DNA from 4 places in the Neobacillus sp. C211 genome. Region 1 is predicted to be linked to each of the others. Evidence: riboswitches for the same ligand, from Rfam matches in the RefSeq annotation. Region 1 holds a riboswitch; each other region holds the start of a gene.
The links. A riboswitch is a leader RNA that binds a small molecule or an ion and turns the genes downstream of it on or off. The one in region 1 is predicted to bind thiamine pyrophosphate.
Positions count from the first base shown of each region.

Region 1 (3,718 bases):
TGAGAAAGGGGGAATCATGTTGGGTTGGAAAATAAGGTTGTCCAAACCAAAACTTCGATTACAATCGACGATAACCCTGCTGGTTTGTATCGTGGTCGTGATGGCATTGTTAGTAACCGAGATTTTAATCACCAACAGAATTTCAGAAGAAACAGAGAATAGCCAAGCTGAAAAAGCAACAGATATTGCGAGGATTGTTGCAAAGTCTCCGATTGTCATGAATGGGCTTAAAAATAAAACAGCAGAGAAGGATATCCAAACATTTGCGAATGATATTAAACAATCAACGCATGTTGAATTTATCGTCGTGATGGACATGTATGGAACAAGAAAATCACATCCCAACCGCAACCTTTTAGGTCTGCATTTTGTCGGTGGGGATGAAGGACCTGCCTTAAAAGGGAAAGAGCATATTTCCATTGCCAAAGGGACATTGGGATTGTCTTTACGCTCGTTTGTTCCGGTGTATGATCAAGAAAATAAACAAATAGGAGCAGTCGCGGTTGGGATTTCTTTAGAAAAAGTTAATCAGGCGATTGAACAAAGTAGGAAAATTATTTTAATCGGTGTGGGAGTAGGAATTCTAGTTGGGATTCTAGGAGCCCTTATTTTAGCTAGAAAAATCAAAGCGATTCTTTTTGGACTTGAGCCGAGTGAGATGGCAAAATTGCTTGAGGAACGTAGTGCGATGCTTCAATCCACAAAGGAAGGAATTTTGGCAGTTGACCAGGATGCTTTTACCACTCTCGTAAATAATGAGGGGATCCGACTTCTTCAAAAAGCTGGCATTCATGGGCCCTTTTTAGGAAGAAAAGTGGATGACTACATGCCAAATTCAATGCTATCTTCTGTTCTAGGAACGGGGGAATCTCAATTAGACCAAGAACAAGAAATCAATCATATTACCATTTTAACCAATCGGGTTCCGGTTGTTGTCAAAGGAAAGATTGTCGGTGCGATTGCTACCTTCCGAGAAAAAACCGAAATCAAGCAATTAGCTGAACAATTAACCGGTGTAAAGCTATACGCGGAAGCACTGAGAACTCAGTCACATGAATTCATGAATAAACTGCATGTAATATCAGGTTTAATTCATATGAAAGACTATCAAATGGTCTCGTCATACATTACCAAAATTGTCGATCACCAACAAACTGAGGTAGAATTTGTTGTCAGTCGGTTTAAAGATCCTGTTTTAGCAGGTTTTATTTTAGGAAAACTTAGCTTCGCCAGGGAAAATGGATGTGAATTAATCATTGATGGGGAAGGAAGTCTACCTGAACCAGAGCAGCAGGAAATAACACATGAAGTAGTAACGATTCTCGGAAATTTAATCGATAATGCACTGGATGCTGTTACGGACCGTCCACATAAAAAAGTTACCTTAAGGTTTGACTTTTACGATGAAGTCCTAGCGTTGGAGGTCCATGATACAGGACAAGGAATCGATGAGGATGTAAGACATCACTTATTTATCAAAGGGTATTCTACTAAGGGTGAAAATCGCGGAATCGGTTTATCATTGGTGCAGAGAAGCTTGGGAAAATTAAATGGACAGATAGAAATTCATTCCCAAAAAGGAAAAGGGACAACATTTATTGTTACTTTCCCTTATAAAAGCAAACAATAATAATGTTATGTTAACTGATACTTTTTCCTTTACATTCTAGTACCATAGGAATATTATGTAGTTAATTAAATAAAGTATTAGATCTACTAGGGGTGCCCTGTAAACAGGCTGAGAGAAAATGGTGAAATTTTCAACCCTTCGGACCTGATCTGGGTAATACCAGCGGAGGAAAGTAGCCAAGTGAATGTTAATTATTTCTTTGACTAACTAACCAGGTCCATTATTGGATCTGGTTTTTTTATTTTAAAATAAGAAACGGGGAAATCGAGATGGAAAAAAATAGTTTGTATGAAACGTTGGAAGAAGTTAGAAAGGTTAATCCGCTGGTACATAATATTACCAATGTGGTCGTTACAAATTTTACGGCAAATGGGCTCCTTGCCCTTGGTGCCTCACCGGTTATGGCATATGCAGCTGAGGAAGTAGCAGATATGGCCAAGATTGCAAGTTCATTAGTATTGAACATTGGAACATTAAACCCACAGACAGTAGAATCGATGATCATTGCCGGAAAAGCGGCCAATGAATCCGGTGTTCCCGTCATTTTTGACCCGGTTGGTGCAGGGGCTACCCGCTATCGAACCGAAACCGCGCAAAGAATTATGAACGAGGTAAAAGTCTCTGTGATTAGAGGTAATGCAGCCGAAATTGCCAATGTGGTTGGTGAAAAGTGGGAAATTAAGGGCGTCGATGCTGGGGATACAAAAGGAAATATCATTGAACTAGCTATTACTTCAGCACAAAAATTGAATGGTCTTGTCGTCATCACTGGAAAAGAGGATGTCGTTTCGGATGGGAAAACAACCTATGTCGTGTCAAATGGACATCCAATTTTAACGAAGGTGACAGGCACTGGCTGTTTATTAACCTCTGTGATTGGAGCGTTTGCAGGAGTGGAAAAGGACCTGCTTCAAGCTTCAGTAGCTGCTTTAACGTATTATGGAATCGCGGCAGAGAAGGCAGCAGCAAAAACAGTTGAAATGGGACCTGGAAGTTTCCAAATCGAATTCTTAAACCAATTAACTTTAGTTTCTTCCGAAGATATCATTTCACATGCTTCTGTTAAACAATTCAATCGATAACTGGGGGTAATTTAAATGAAAAAAGCATTAACAATCGCTGGTTCTGATAGCGGCGGTGGAGCAGGAATTCAAGCGGATTTAAAGACATTTCAGGAATTAGATGTTTTCGGGATGTCGGCATTGACTGCAGTAACTGCCCAAAATACATTAGGCGTCCATGCTGTCTATCCAATGACCGCTGAGGCAGTCGTAAAACAGATCGAAGCGATCGGCGAAGATATCGGTACGGATGCGGTGAAAACAGGAATGCTTTTTAATGCTGAAATAATCGAGGCCGTCGCTGGACAGCTTAGAAATTATCAATGGCAAAATATTGTTGTCGATCCTGTCATGATTGCAAAGGGTGGCGCTTCTTTGTTGCAAATGGAAGCCATTTCTGCCATGAAAAAATACTTATTGCCCCTAGCAACGGTAATCACCCCGAATATTCCAGAAGCGGAAGTACTAACGGGTATGTCGATTCTGACAGTGGAAGATAAACTGGAGTCTGCTAAAAGACTACTTGCGTTAGGCGTAAAAAATGTCGTGATTAAGGGCGGCCATGATGAAAATGAGTCTGAATCCACTGATTTATTATTTGATGGAAAGGAATTTTACTACTTTACCAGCAAGAGAATTCAGACAAAGAACACACATGGAACCGGTTGTACTTTTTCCGCAGTAATTACTGCTGAACTAGCAAAAGGGGAAACTCTTTATGAAGCAGTTTGTATAGCAAAGGATTTTATTCAGTCCGCAATTGAAAACCATTTGGAGATCGGGCAGGGACATGGTCCAACTAACCATTGGGCATATCGAAAAAGAAAAATTGCAAAGGAACTGGCTGAATTATGAAAAACTTACGAGCGGCTTTAAGTGTTTATTTTATCATGGGCAGCACCAACTGTTTAAAGGATCCAGTCGAGGTTTTAAATGAGGCGATTGCCGGAGGGATTACACTTTTTCAATATCGAGAAAAGGGTGACGGCGCGTTAACTGGATCTGACAAATATGCACTCGCGAAAGA
Region 1 is NZ_JBPXRO010000003.1:120,531-124,248, reverse strand. Features, by position in the region: gene dcuS (DcuS/MalK family sensor histidine kinase) at 17-1,630, shown strand; TPP riboswitch at 1,709-1,818, shown strand; gene thiM (hydroxyethylthiazole kinase) at 1,900-2,712, shown strand; gene thiD (bifunctional hydroxymethylpyrimidine kinase/phosphomethylpyrimidine kinase) at 2,728-3,546, shown strand; gene thiE (thiamine phosphate synthase) at 3,543-3,718, shown strand, end outside.

Region 2 (3,718 bases), on a different contig from region 1:
AGGTGTAGGGGTGGCATTCGATATAGGGAAGAAGTCAACCATAGAGAAAAAGATAAACGAACAAGATGAAGGCTATTCCAAAAAAGATCAGATTACTACAACTTATCAACTTATTACCTCACAATTAGCAAGTTCAATGAGTAAAGAAGGGGGATCGCAACAACAATCTTATGTTAATATTTCTGAAACGGGAGATTCCATCCTTCAAGAGGTTCGTGAATTATCATTAAGAACGGATCTTCCTTTTAATGCCAGTCACATGAAAGTCATTGTAATCGGTGATAGACTTGCACGATCGTATAGTTTAGATCGATTACTTGATCAATATCTTCGGGATAATGATTTTAGACCAAGCTGCCTTATGTTTATTAGTAAAGGGAGAGCTAGCAATACCCTAGTATCAAAGAAAGCAGGAGAAGTTCCAGCATTTCGTCTGTTTGGAATGGTAGATAATGCCTTTCGAACGACAAGAATTTTGCCTCCTATCTCGATTATTAAATTAGACGGTAAGCTGAAATCAGGATCCAGTTTTCTTTTGCAAAATGTCATTTCGGAAAATGGTGAAGTGAAATTTGCAGGAGCTGCCGTGATAAAAGGAAAGACAAAAAAACTGCGTGGTTTTTTAAATGAAGAGGAATTGGATGGGATAACATGGATAACAGGCAAGGGGAAAGGCGGTTTGGTGAAAAGTTTTGATAAACAGACTAGTGGGCTAATCGTATATGAGATAGATTCTATGAAAAGTAAAATCACCTCTCATGTTAAGGGAAACAATATCTCTTTTGATGTAAACATCGAATCAGAAGGGAGATTATCTGAGAATTGGGTGGTTTCAGGAAACTCTTTTGATAATACATTTCTAAAAAGGGCAGAAGAATCTACCGAAAAAGAAGTAAAACGATTAGTTGATCATACGATTAAAAAAACGCAAAAGGAATATCGAGTAGACGTTGCTGGCTTTGGAACCCGTTTAAGAATTGAGCATCCGAAAGTATGGGAAAAGGTCAAAAAAGATTGGGATAAAACATTCAGTGAGGTTCCAATTTACTACAACGTAAAAATAACAATCAAAGATTATGGAGCGTCAGGTCACAAGTAAGCCTTCTTTTTTAGGGTACGAAAAAAGAATTATACTTCTTAAAACCCAAGCAAGAAGAGATCTAAACTTTCTCACTTCACAATCTAATTATAATATCTAAACAATACTATATCACTTTAAATAATATTATGTATTTCATTTTAACCGATACTCATATATAATATTGTTAATTGAATATAAATAACTAGGGGTGCCCAATAAGTTGGGCTGAGAAAGAAACACGATGAAGTTTCTTGACTCTTGGGACCTGATCTGGATCATACCAGCGTGGGGAAGTTAGAATAGACAGTCTTCAATGCACCTATACTTCTGCATACATATTAGCCGGGTCCAACCATTTATGGGCCCGGCTTTTTGATGTACTTTTATACGCTTTTCCACTTGTTATGTTCTGTATCTCGTCCTTTATATTCAAAAAAAGGAGAGATTTATTATGTCAAAGACTTCATTAAACGAACAAAACATTTCCATCATGTCTAGTTTTCCAGGCAGTAAAAAAGTATATGTAACAGGTTCGAGACCGGACATTAAAGTACCAATGCGTGAAATTGAGTTAAGCCCGACAACAGGTGCGTTTGGAGAAGAGGAAAACCTTCCAGTTCGCGTCTATGATACAAGCGGTCCTTATACGGATCTAAATTATTCTGTTGATATTACAAAAGGTCTTCCTGCCATTCGAAGCACATGGATTCATGAACGAGCAGATGTTGAGGAATATGAAGGTCGAGAAATTAAACCTGAAGATAATGGGTATAACGATCAAAATGATCCTCGTGCCAATCATAATGTGTTTCCTGGTTTAAAGCGCAAACCATTACGTGCAAAAAAAGGGAAAAATGTCACACAGCTTCATTATGCTAAAAAGGGAATTATTACTCCTGAAATGGAGTTTATCGCCATAAGGGAAAATATGAAACCTGAATTTGTGCGTGATGAAGTGGCAAAAGGTCGAGCGATTATTCCTTCTAATATCAATCATCCAGAGTCAGAACCTATGATAATAGGACGTAATTTTCATGTTAAAATTAACGCGAATATTGGCAACTCGGCTGTTTCATCCTCCATCGAACAAGAGGTTGAAAAAATGACATGGGCCTCGCGCTGGGGTGCCGATAATATTATGGATCTATCAACAGGTAAAAACATTCATACAACAAGGGAATGGATTGTTCGAAACTCAGCAGTTCCTATCGGCACCGTCCCCATTTATCAAGCACTTGAAAAAGTAAATGGTGTTGCTGAAGATCTTACATGGGAGGTTTACCGTGATACCTTGATTGAACAAGCGGAGCAAGGTGTTGATTACTTCACCATTCATGCTGGTGTTCTTTTACGATATGTTCCATTAACGGCAAAACGGTTAACAGGTATTGTATCCCGCGGTGGATCAATCATGGCACAATGGTGTTTACACCACCATAAAGAAAGCTTTTTATATACTCACTTTGAAGAAATCTGCGAAATAATGAAGTCTTATGATGTTGCATTCTCTTTAGGGGATGGTTTACGTCCTGGATCTATTGCAGATGCCAATGATGAAGCGCAGTTTGCAGAATTAGAGACTCTTGGAGAGCTAACAAAAATTGCTTGGGAACATGATGTTCAGGTAATGGTTGAAGGACCTGGACACGTACCTATGCACTTGATTAAAGAAAATATGGATAAACAACTAGAAGTGTGTCAGGAAGCACCATTCTACACACTTGGACCTCTTACGACTGATATAGCACCTGGTTATGATCACATTACATCTGCTATTGGGGCAGCAATGATTGGTTGGAATGGTACAGCTATGCTTTGTTATGTAACTCCTAAAGAACATTTAGGTTTACCGAATAGAGAGGATGTTCGTGTAGGGGTTATTACTTACAAAATTGCCGCCCATGCTGCTGATTTGGCAAAAGGACATCCAGGAGCCCAAAAAAGAGATGATGCCTTATCAAAAGCTCGTTTTGAATTCCGTTGGAGAGATCAGTTTAATTTATCTTTAGATCCTGAACGAGCGATAGAATATCATGATGAAACTTTACCTGCGGAAGGTGCAAAAACAGCACATTTCTGTTCAATGTGTGGACCAAAATTTTGTAGCATGAGAATCTCTCAAGATATTCGTAATTATGCGAAAGAAAACAAACTTGATACGAAGGAAGCTATTGAAACAGGTATGAAGGAAAAAGCTAAGGAGTTTAAGCAATCTGGGGGCAGCATATATCAGTAACTTTCTTGGGAGGTTATACGATGAATGTTCAAAAGATTAACGAGGAAATTACGCAAATGAAAACTAGCCTTGCTTTTTTAGAGGAGCGTTTAAAGGAAATTCAGCAAAATTGTGATCATCATTTTGATGGCGATCAATATTATGAAAAATGTTTGAAGTGTAATAAGGTAAATGTATTATATTATTAAACAAAAACCGACAAGAAGATAATCTAACAAGAGGGTATTAAAAAGATAGCCATGTAACCTTACCTTGATTAATATCGGGGTAAGGTTTTTTAGTTTTTTCTATAAATTCCCATAGTAAAAACTATAATCACTTTATATTATTACAAATGCGAAACGGAACTTGAAAACACCACTTTGAAGTGATGTTTTCTTAGGAACTATGCTTTCACTTGA
Region 2 is NZ_JBPXRO010000011.1:124,542-128,259, forward strand. Features, by position in the region: gene ACSU6B_RS12580 (Ger(x)C family spore germination protein) at 1-1,099, shown strand, start outside; TPP riboswitch at 1,276-1,390, shown strand; gene thiC (phosphomethylpyrimidine synthase ThiC) at 1,533-3,317, shown strand; gene ACSU6B_RS12590 (serine protease) at 3,338-3,505, shown strand.
Region 2: another riboswitch for thiamine pyrophosphate. It lies ahead of thiC (phosphomethylpyrimidine synthase ThiC); the one in region 1 lies ahead of thiM (hydroxyethylthiazole kinase).

Region 3 (3,718 bases), on a different contig from region 1:
CCTGCCATCCTCATATAATGCTTCAACTCTGAAGGGGTTTGGCTAAATCCATCCAAGGCGGCCACTGTAATGGGAAAGAAACAAACAAGGGTGATGACAATCATTTTGGGCAATAAGCCAAACCCAAACCAAATCACCAACAGTGGAGCCAGAACGATAATGGGAACATTTTGCGATAAAATCAATAATGGATAGAAAGAATCCCTTAAAACAGGCACCAGATGGAATAAAACGGCGACCGCCAGTCCAATGAATGCTCCAACTACAAATCCAAATAGTGAAATTTTAACCGTTGAAAACACATCTGGATAAAAATCAGGCCAACCGGCAATGGCCTCTATGAAAATCTTTGATGGCGGCGGAAGAAGCCATTCCGGCACTTCTGCTAATTTAACGACAATCTCCCAAATGACAAACAAAAGGAGGAGAACCAAAATCGGTCTCCACCCTTTTACAAGATTCTTCCTCATCATCGATATTTTTCCGTTAAGTCATCCATGGCAATGCCTGTTGGCTGATAAAGGATTTTCACTTGAGAAATGACATTTTTGCTTCCCATTTCAATCATTCGTTCATTCATTTTTGAAATCACCGTAAATAATTCGTGGAGTTCGCCTTCCATTGTTGTTTCTAATGAGTGTACCTCATATTTCACACCAGATTCAGCAATGACTTTAATGGCTTCATCGACGTATGGAATGACGTCTTCTCCACCCTTTGTTTTCGGGATGATTTGAATGCTGATTAATGCATTCGCCATATTTTTCTACCCCCTATTGTTTTGGTAAAAATTCATTTGTAAAGGCTTTTTTCGCATCTAATTTCTTATCAAGAAGCTTATTCTCATACATCCATTGGGCATAATTTTCCCAAATCTCTTGCTTTTGAATTCCCCATTCCTTTGCATCATCCTGATATTTCGGAGACAACCATTCTTGACTCCTCTTTACCAGCTTTGGATCTAAATCCGGTGCTGCTTTAATCAGGATATCTGCAGCTTGATCAGGGTTTTTAATGGCAAATTCATACCCCTTGGCAGCGGCATTTACGAATGCCTTAACCGTTTCTGGGTTCTCTTCAATCATTTTTTCGTTTGTTTCTAAAACAGGTGTATAGTAGTCCAGTTTGTCAGAGTAATCTGTTAAGTAAACCATATTAATTTTTTCATTACGAAGCTCTGCTTCTACACCAGTCCACCCATAGTAAATCCAAGCGAAATCGATGTCTCGTTTCACAGCCGTAAAAAAGTCCGTATCCCCCATGTTCACGATTTTCACCTTATTGGCATCGGCGTTTTCCTTTTTCATGAGAGAAGTGATGACAGATTTTTCGACTGGCGAGCCCCATCCACCATATGTTTTTCCTTGAAAATCTTTCGGAGATTGAATCTGTTTGCCAGCTGGTGAAGCGAATCCTGATGTATTGTGTTGAATCACTGCAGCGATCGATACGAGCGGTACCCCTTGAATACGTGCCTGGGTAATCGCTTCTTGGTAGCCAACACCAAACTGCGCCTTGCCAGAAGCTACAAGTTGGTCAGCACCGGTCTCACCCGGCATGATAATATCCACATCCAAGCCTTCTTTTTTAAAGAATCCTTTTTCTTTTGCTACATATAATCCAGTATGATTGGTATTTGGCGTCCAATCCAGTACAATCGAGACCTTTTTAAGCGGCTGTTTTTTTTCTTTTGCGTTTTCTGTTTCTTTTTTGCTGCTGCATCCAGTCACTAAAAGGACTGAAAGGACTAGTACTAGCCATTTCTTCATGTAGAATCCCCCATATGTAAAAATAATATCTAAAGTGAAACAAAATAAATAGGCTGAAACCTCAGTGTTGGTTAGAAGGCAAAAACTTGCTTAAACAAAATAAAACACCCAGGCAAAGAAACCTGAGTGCATATCAGCAAACAATTAATTGTTTAAGAATATGTTCCCTCCGCCGGTATCAACCAGATCAGGTTCCAAGGGTCATCGTCTCACGGACTAAATCTCAACCGGCATCACCGGTTCCCCCACATTACATCGTATTCCACTTCATATCCTACTATTATATCAGTCAAGGCAGACAATGCCAACTGCTTTTATCTATTTATGCTTGTTAACAAATACTTCCTATCATGAAACATCCAGTTCTCATCTTCTGTTGGCACGCAAACAGAGGTTAATTCACCTGCACGATATAACTTTGCTAGTTAACCTGCGGTGTTACGAGTAAGGAGCTAGTTTCGTTCATGATAACTTATACGAACAGGGGCATTATTTGAGGATCCTCTGTATCCAATCATTTCAACTAATATAAAAAAGATGCCCCGCCCAATGGAACATCTTTTTCTATTGAACGTTATCCTATTTTCTCATCTGTCCCTGTTTCTCCAGAAGTCACATCCTCAATTGAAACAAACTCCTCCGACATTGGACGAAGTTTCTTGGATCCTACTAAGAAATAGTAGACAATCGCCACACCAAAAATCGTCAGAATCACACCCGCCAAAGGCAGCTCCACTCCAAACAATGGAAGAGTTGTCGTTAACACGCTGTATTTTACCACGCAGAAGAAAGAGAAAACACCCAATACTAATGCAATCGCCGGTACCACAGGATAGCTCACCTTAAATGGTCTTTCCAAATTCGGCTCCTTTTTCCGCAGCACAAACAACGAAACCATACTTAAGCAGTACATCGTAATCGCACCAAAAACGGATAGGATAATCAACGCATTAGCAAAGTTTGCTGAGCCTGCTGCGATCACTCCAATCGCTCCAGGAACAATCAAGCCCCAATGCGGCACCCCGCGTTTCGAAAGATTAGACAAAAACTTAGGCAGGTATCCTGCTCGAGCCAGGGCAAACGTTTGACGGGAATAACCAATAATAATACCGTGCAAGCTGGCAATTAAACCAAATAAACCGATAATGGCAACTGATTTTGGAATAAAGCTGCCTTCTCCATAAATACTTTCCAATGCCTGTGGAAGAGGATAATCCGCCGGTTTACCGGTACCGCCGCCAAGTCCTGCCGTTACGACTAAGGTTAAAATCGTTGCCACACCAAGCGTTAAAATACCGGAAATAAAGCCTTTGGGAATATCCTTTTTCGGGTCGCGCACCTCTTCTGCTGCCATCGCTCCCCCCTCAATCGCAAGGAAGAACCACATGGCAAATGGAATCGCTGCTAAAACACCGGACCAGCCATGACTAAAAGCCCTATCATTAAATATATTGGATGATTGAACATGAGGTAAACCGGCCACATAATAAATCGAGAGACCGATCAGTGCCAATACCGTTGCCACTAACTCAATGATAGCGGCACCTTTTACACCGATGAGGTTGACCAAAATAAATAAAATAAACATTCCGACCGTTGCATAAACGGCATTAATACTTGGGATTAGGAAATTGATATACGCTCCAACAGAAACTGCAATCGCTGGAGGGGCAAAAACGAATTCCAGTAAACATGCTATACCGGTTATAAAGCCCATAAACGGCCCCATTGCCTTTCGGGCGTAGGCAGACGGCCCGCCGGCATGAGGGATGGAAGTTGAAAGCTCTGAATAACTAAAAATAAAAGTCGTATAAAAGACAATTATAATCAGTGCGGCAATGCCGAGACCGATGGTGCCACCTGATTCAAAACCATAGTTCCAGCCAAAATATTGGCCGGATATGACCATCCCTACAGCAATACCCCAGAGATGAATTGGTTTAAGCGCT
Region 3 is NZ_JBPXRO010000026.1:59,099-62,816, forward strand. Features, by position in the region: gene ACSU6B_RS21455 (ABC transporter permease) at 1-470, opposite strand, end outside; gene ACSU6B_RS21460 (thiamine-binding protein) at 470-760, opposite strand; gene ACSU6B_RS21465 (ABC transporter substrate-binding protein) at 774-1,769, opposite strand; TPP riboswitch at 1,917-2,026, opposite strand; gene eat (ethanolamine permease) at 2,344-3,718, opposite strand, start outside.
Region 3: another riboswitch for thiamine pyrophosphate. It lies ahead of ACSU6B_RS21465 (ABC transporter substrate-binding protein); the one in region 1 lies ahead of thiM (hydroxyethylthiazole kinase).

Region 4 (3,718 bases), on a different contig from region 1:
TGCACCTTTTCCCTTTTTTAAGCTATTTTTTCCTCTAGTTTATTCCCCATCCCTTTTGTTATGATAAGGGCTGCCAGTGAGTTTTTAATAATATTAACGGTTGTCGAAGATTGCCTTTGTCCTATACATTTTGTAGAAGGTTGTCTAAACTAACAATAAAAGTCGTTTATTTGAAGAAGGGTATGAGGAGAAAAAATGGGGCAGCCAAATAGATTAATTAGAGAGCAAGCAATTGAACTATTACGTGAAAATAAAAGGAAATCAATTTTTCAAGATCTAACGACTCAAAACGTATCTTCTGGATTGATTTCTAGTACTTTAGTCATGACAGGTCCAGCGTTAATCATTCTGCAGGCAGCAGCGGCAGGGCATTTCTCTAATCAGCAAACCATCAATTGGATGTTTGCCGTCTATTTCTTTGGAGGGTTGTTAGGGATTGTTATGCCTCTGTTATTTAGAATTCCCATTACCGGAGCTCACTCGATTTCGGGGGTTGCTTTTTTAGCGACAGTGACAGCACATTTTACTTATCCCCAGCTAATTGGCGGGTATGTGATATCGGGGCTGTTGATTTTGCTGATTGGGTTGTCAGGACTTTTTACTAAAATTATTAAATGGGTTCCGAAAGAGGTCATTGCAGCCATGCTGGCAGGCCTGGTCACCAATTATGTTGTTCAGCTTGTCCAAGACGTTAAGGCGTTACCAATAGTTGGTGGGGCAGCCTTGCTTAGTTTTTTTATCAGTACGAAAATCTCAAAACGGATCCCGGCCGTTATGGTCGCAGTGGTTGTCGCTTTTATTACTTTGTTTTTAACCCAAGATCTACATAGCTCATCTAAGGAGATTGCCTTTTTCCTACCATCCATACAATTGCCGGAATTTACCTGGATGGGGATGGTCACATTAGGTCTGCCTCTGGCCATGTTAATCTTAAGTAATGATGTGGCACCTGGAATCGGCGCACTAGAAAGCTCGGATTTTGAACCGCCCATTCGAAAAATTGTTTCTTTTAGTGGAGTGTTTTCGATTATTGCCAGTTTTTTCGGGGGGCAAAGTGCGAATATTGCTGGCATGATGACCGCCATCTGTTCTAGTTCGGATGCAGGGGTAAAATCAAAGCGGTATATGGCGGCAGTGGTATCAGGGATTTTGACATTATTGTTTGGTGTTTTTGCTTGGAAAATCGTTCCATTTATCCAATCGTTACCCCACGCTTTTGTATCGATGCTAGCAGGGTTTGCGCTAATCGGCGTCCTTCTATCTAGTTTGCAGCTGGGTTTCTCCGCAAATAAATATCGTTTAAGTGCCCTATTTGCGTTCCTCATCGCATTATCCAATGTATCATTTTTCCATATAAGTGCACCTGTATGGGGGCTGGTTGTTGGAGCCATTATTGCGAAGACGGTGGAAGCGTAAAATTTTGTACCTCTCACGCTCTCGTAGATTGGTAGGTTGTTAGAGGGGAGAAGTGTTAGTGCACTTCTCCTTTTTTTACCGTAAACTAATTTCACTAGTTATCAGCGAATCTATATAAATTTCCGGAAGCTTACGACATTTGCTGGATATTAATTGATTGACAAGATTAACCATCGAGTGTAGAGTGAAGGTTAAATTAATAGGAAGACCACTAGGGGAGCCATTTTATGGCTGAGACAGGAGTTATCTTGGACCCTTTGAACCTGATCTAGTTCATACTAGCGTAGGAAAGTGGAGTTCGTGTATGGATAGATATAATTATTCAGCCGCTCCATTTTTGGGGCGGTTTTTTCGTGTTTGAAAATTCAGTCGCCTTTTCTAGAGTCTTTCCATTAAAACCAATAAGGGGGCAAAATTTTATGAGTTTTACAGCAGAATTAAGAAAAGAAGCAGATCCTATTTTCGAGGCGATTTTTGAACATCCGTTTGTGCAAGGAATCGCCAATGGGGATTTACAAAAGGAACAATTGATTCATTATGTTAAACAGGACTTTGAATATTTGAATTCGTTTATGCGCATCTATGGAATAGCGGTTTCCAAGTGTGAGAATCGTGAAGAAATGGATATGTTTAATACGCAGATTTCTTTTATCTTAAACAGTGAAATCCATCCTCATAATAACTTTTGTCAAGTAGCTGGTGTTCCCTACGAGGAATTACATGGATATCCGTTATCTCCCTCGGCTCTTCATTACACGCGTCATATGCTAACCGTTGCGCACGAAGGTACATTAGGGGAAATTTTAGCTGTGTTGTTGCCATGTCCGTGGACGTATTGGGAAATTGGGAAAAGATTATTAACGGAGGTTAATCCTGATCGCTCACATCCTTTTTATGATTGGATCAGTTTTTATGGAAATCGTACCGATTCGATTACCACGAAATTTTGTGCCCGTCTTGATGAGTGGGCAATGACAGCAACAGAGAGAGAGAAGGAAAAAATGAAGGATCATTTCTTAATCAGTTGTCAGTTGGAATATATGTTTTGGGATATGGCTTATAAACTCGAAGAATGGCCTGTGAAAATGGAGGTAGTGAAACGATGACTTGGAAGATGAAAGAAGTCGTTCTTGCTGTGATTCTAGCGGTCGCTTGTGGAGTAATCTATTTAGGATGGTCGACGCTGTGGATTCCTATTTCCGCTCTTGTCGGGCCGGTGGGTGCAGGTTTTATGTTTGGAATTTGGGTGATTGCTAGTCCAATCGTCGCGTATATTATCCGCAAACCGGGAGCAGCGCTTATTGCTGAGATTGCAGCGGCCGCAGTAGAGTTATTAACCGGAAGTCATTTTGGTTTGTCGGCCCTTTTAGTAGGTGTCTTTCAAGGGATTGGTGCAGAAATCGCATTCGCAATATTCGGATATAAACGCTACAATCTATTTACTTTAATGCTATCTGGAGCTTTTGCAGCGCTAGGCAGCATGATTTATAACTTAATCGCCAACGGTTTTGGATATTACACGAAGGAAGTATTTTTTACAACATTAGGAATTCATGTCATCAGCGGAATGATTCTCGGTGGATTGTTAGCGAAGGTCATTGTAGACGCACTCGCAAAAACAGGTGTGTTAGAACAATATGAACTGATGAAGGAAAAAAGGAAAAGGGAAAACGTCGATGGACATATTTCTGGGATGTAAGGATCTTTCGATTCGCTTTTATAATCGCTCTGAAAAAATACTCAGTCATATTACTTTATCCATCAATCAAGGCGAAAAAGTATTAATATTAGGGCCTAGTGGGAGCGGGAAATCGACGTTGATTTCCGCTCTTTCAGGTATTATCCCTGAGCATTTGGAGGCAGAGGTAAGTGGTGAAGTATTCTGCAGGAAAGATGCAGGTGTTATGTTTCAAGATCCTGATTCGCAATTTTGCATGCTCCATGTCGATGAAGAAATTGCGTTCAGTCTCGAAAACCGATCGATTCCGCGAAACGAAATGGACCAAATGATTTCAGAGTTAATGGATAAAGCAGGGCTGATGGTCGATAAGAAAACACCCATTGAAACCCTTTCAGGTGGGATGAAACAACGATTGGCGTTAGCTTGTTTACTGGCATTAGAACCAGAAGTCATCTTCTTTGATGAACCAACAGCCCAGCTAGACCCTGCTGGCCGGAATGAGATATTTGTTTTATTGAATCAATTAGCCCAAAAGACAAACCATACGATGGTATTTGTCGAACATGTCCTAGACGGATGCATCGAATGGATGGATCGAGTCATTATCCTAAATGAGAATGG
Region 4 is NZ_JBPXRO010000007.1:23,457-27,174, forward strand. Features, by position in the region: gene ACSU6B_RS08660 (benzoate/H(+) symporter BenE family transporter) at 196-1,416, shown strand; TPP riboswitch at 1,620-1,723, shown strand; gene tenA (thiaminase II) at 1,836-2,522, shown strand; gene ACSU6B_RS08670 (ECF transporter S component) at 2,519-3,115, shown strand; gene ACSU6B_RS08675 (ABC transporter ATP-binding protein) at 3,093-3,718, shown strand, end outside.
Region 4: another riboswitch for thiamine pyrophosphate. It lies ahead of tenA (thiaminase II); the one in region 1 lies ahead of thiM (hydroxyethylthiazole kinase).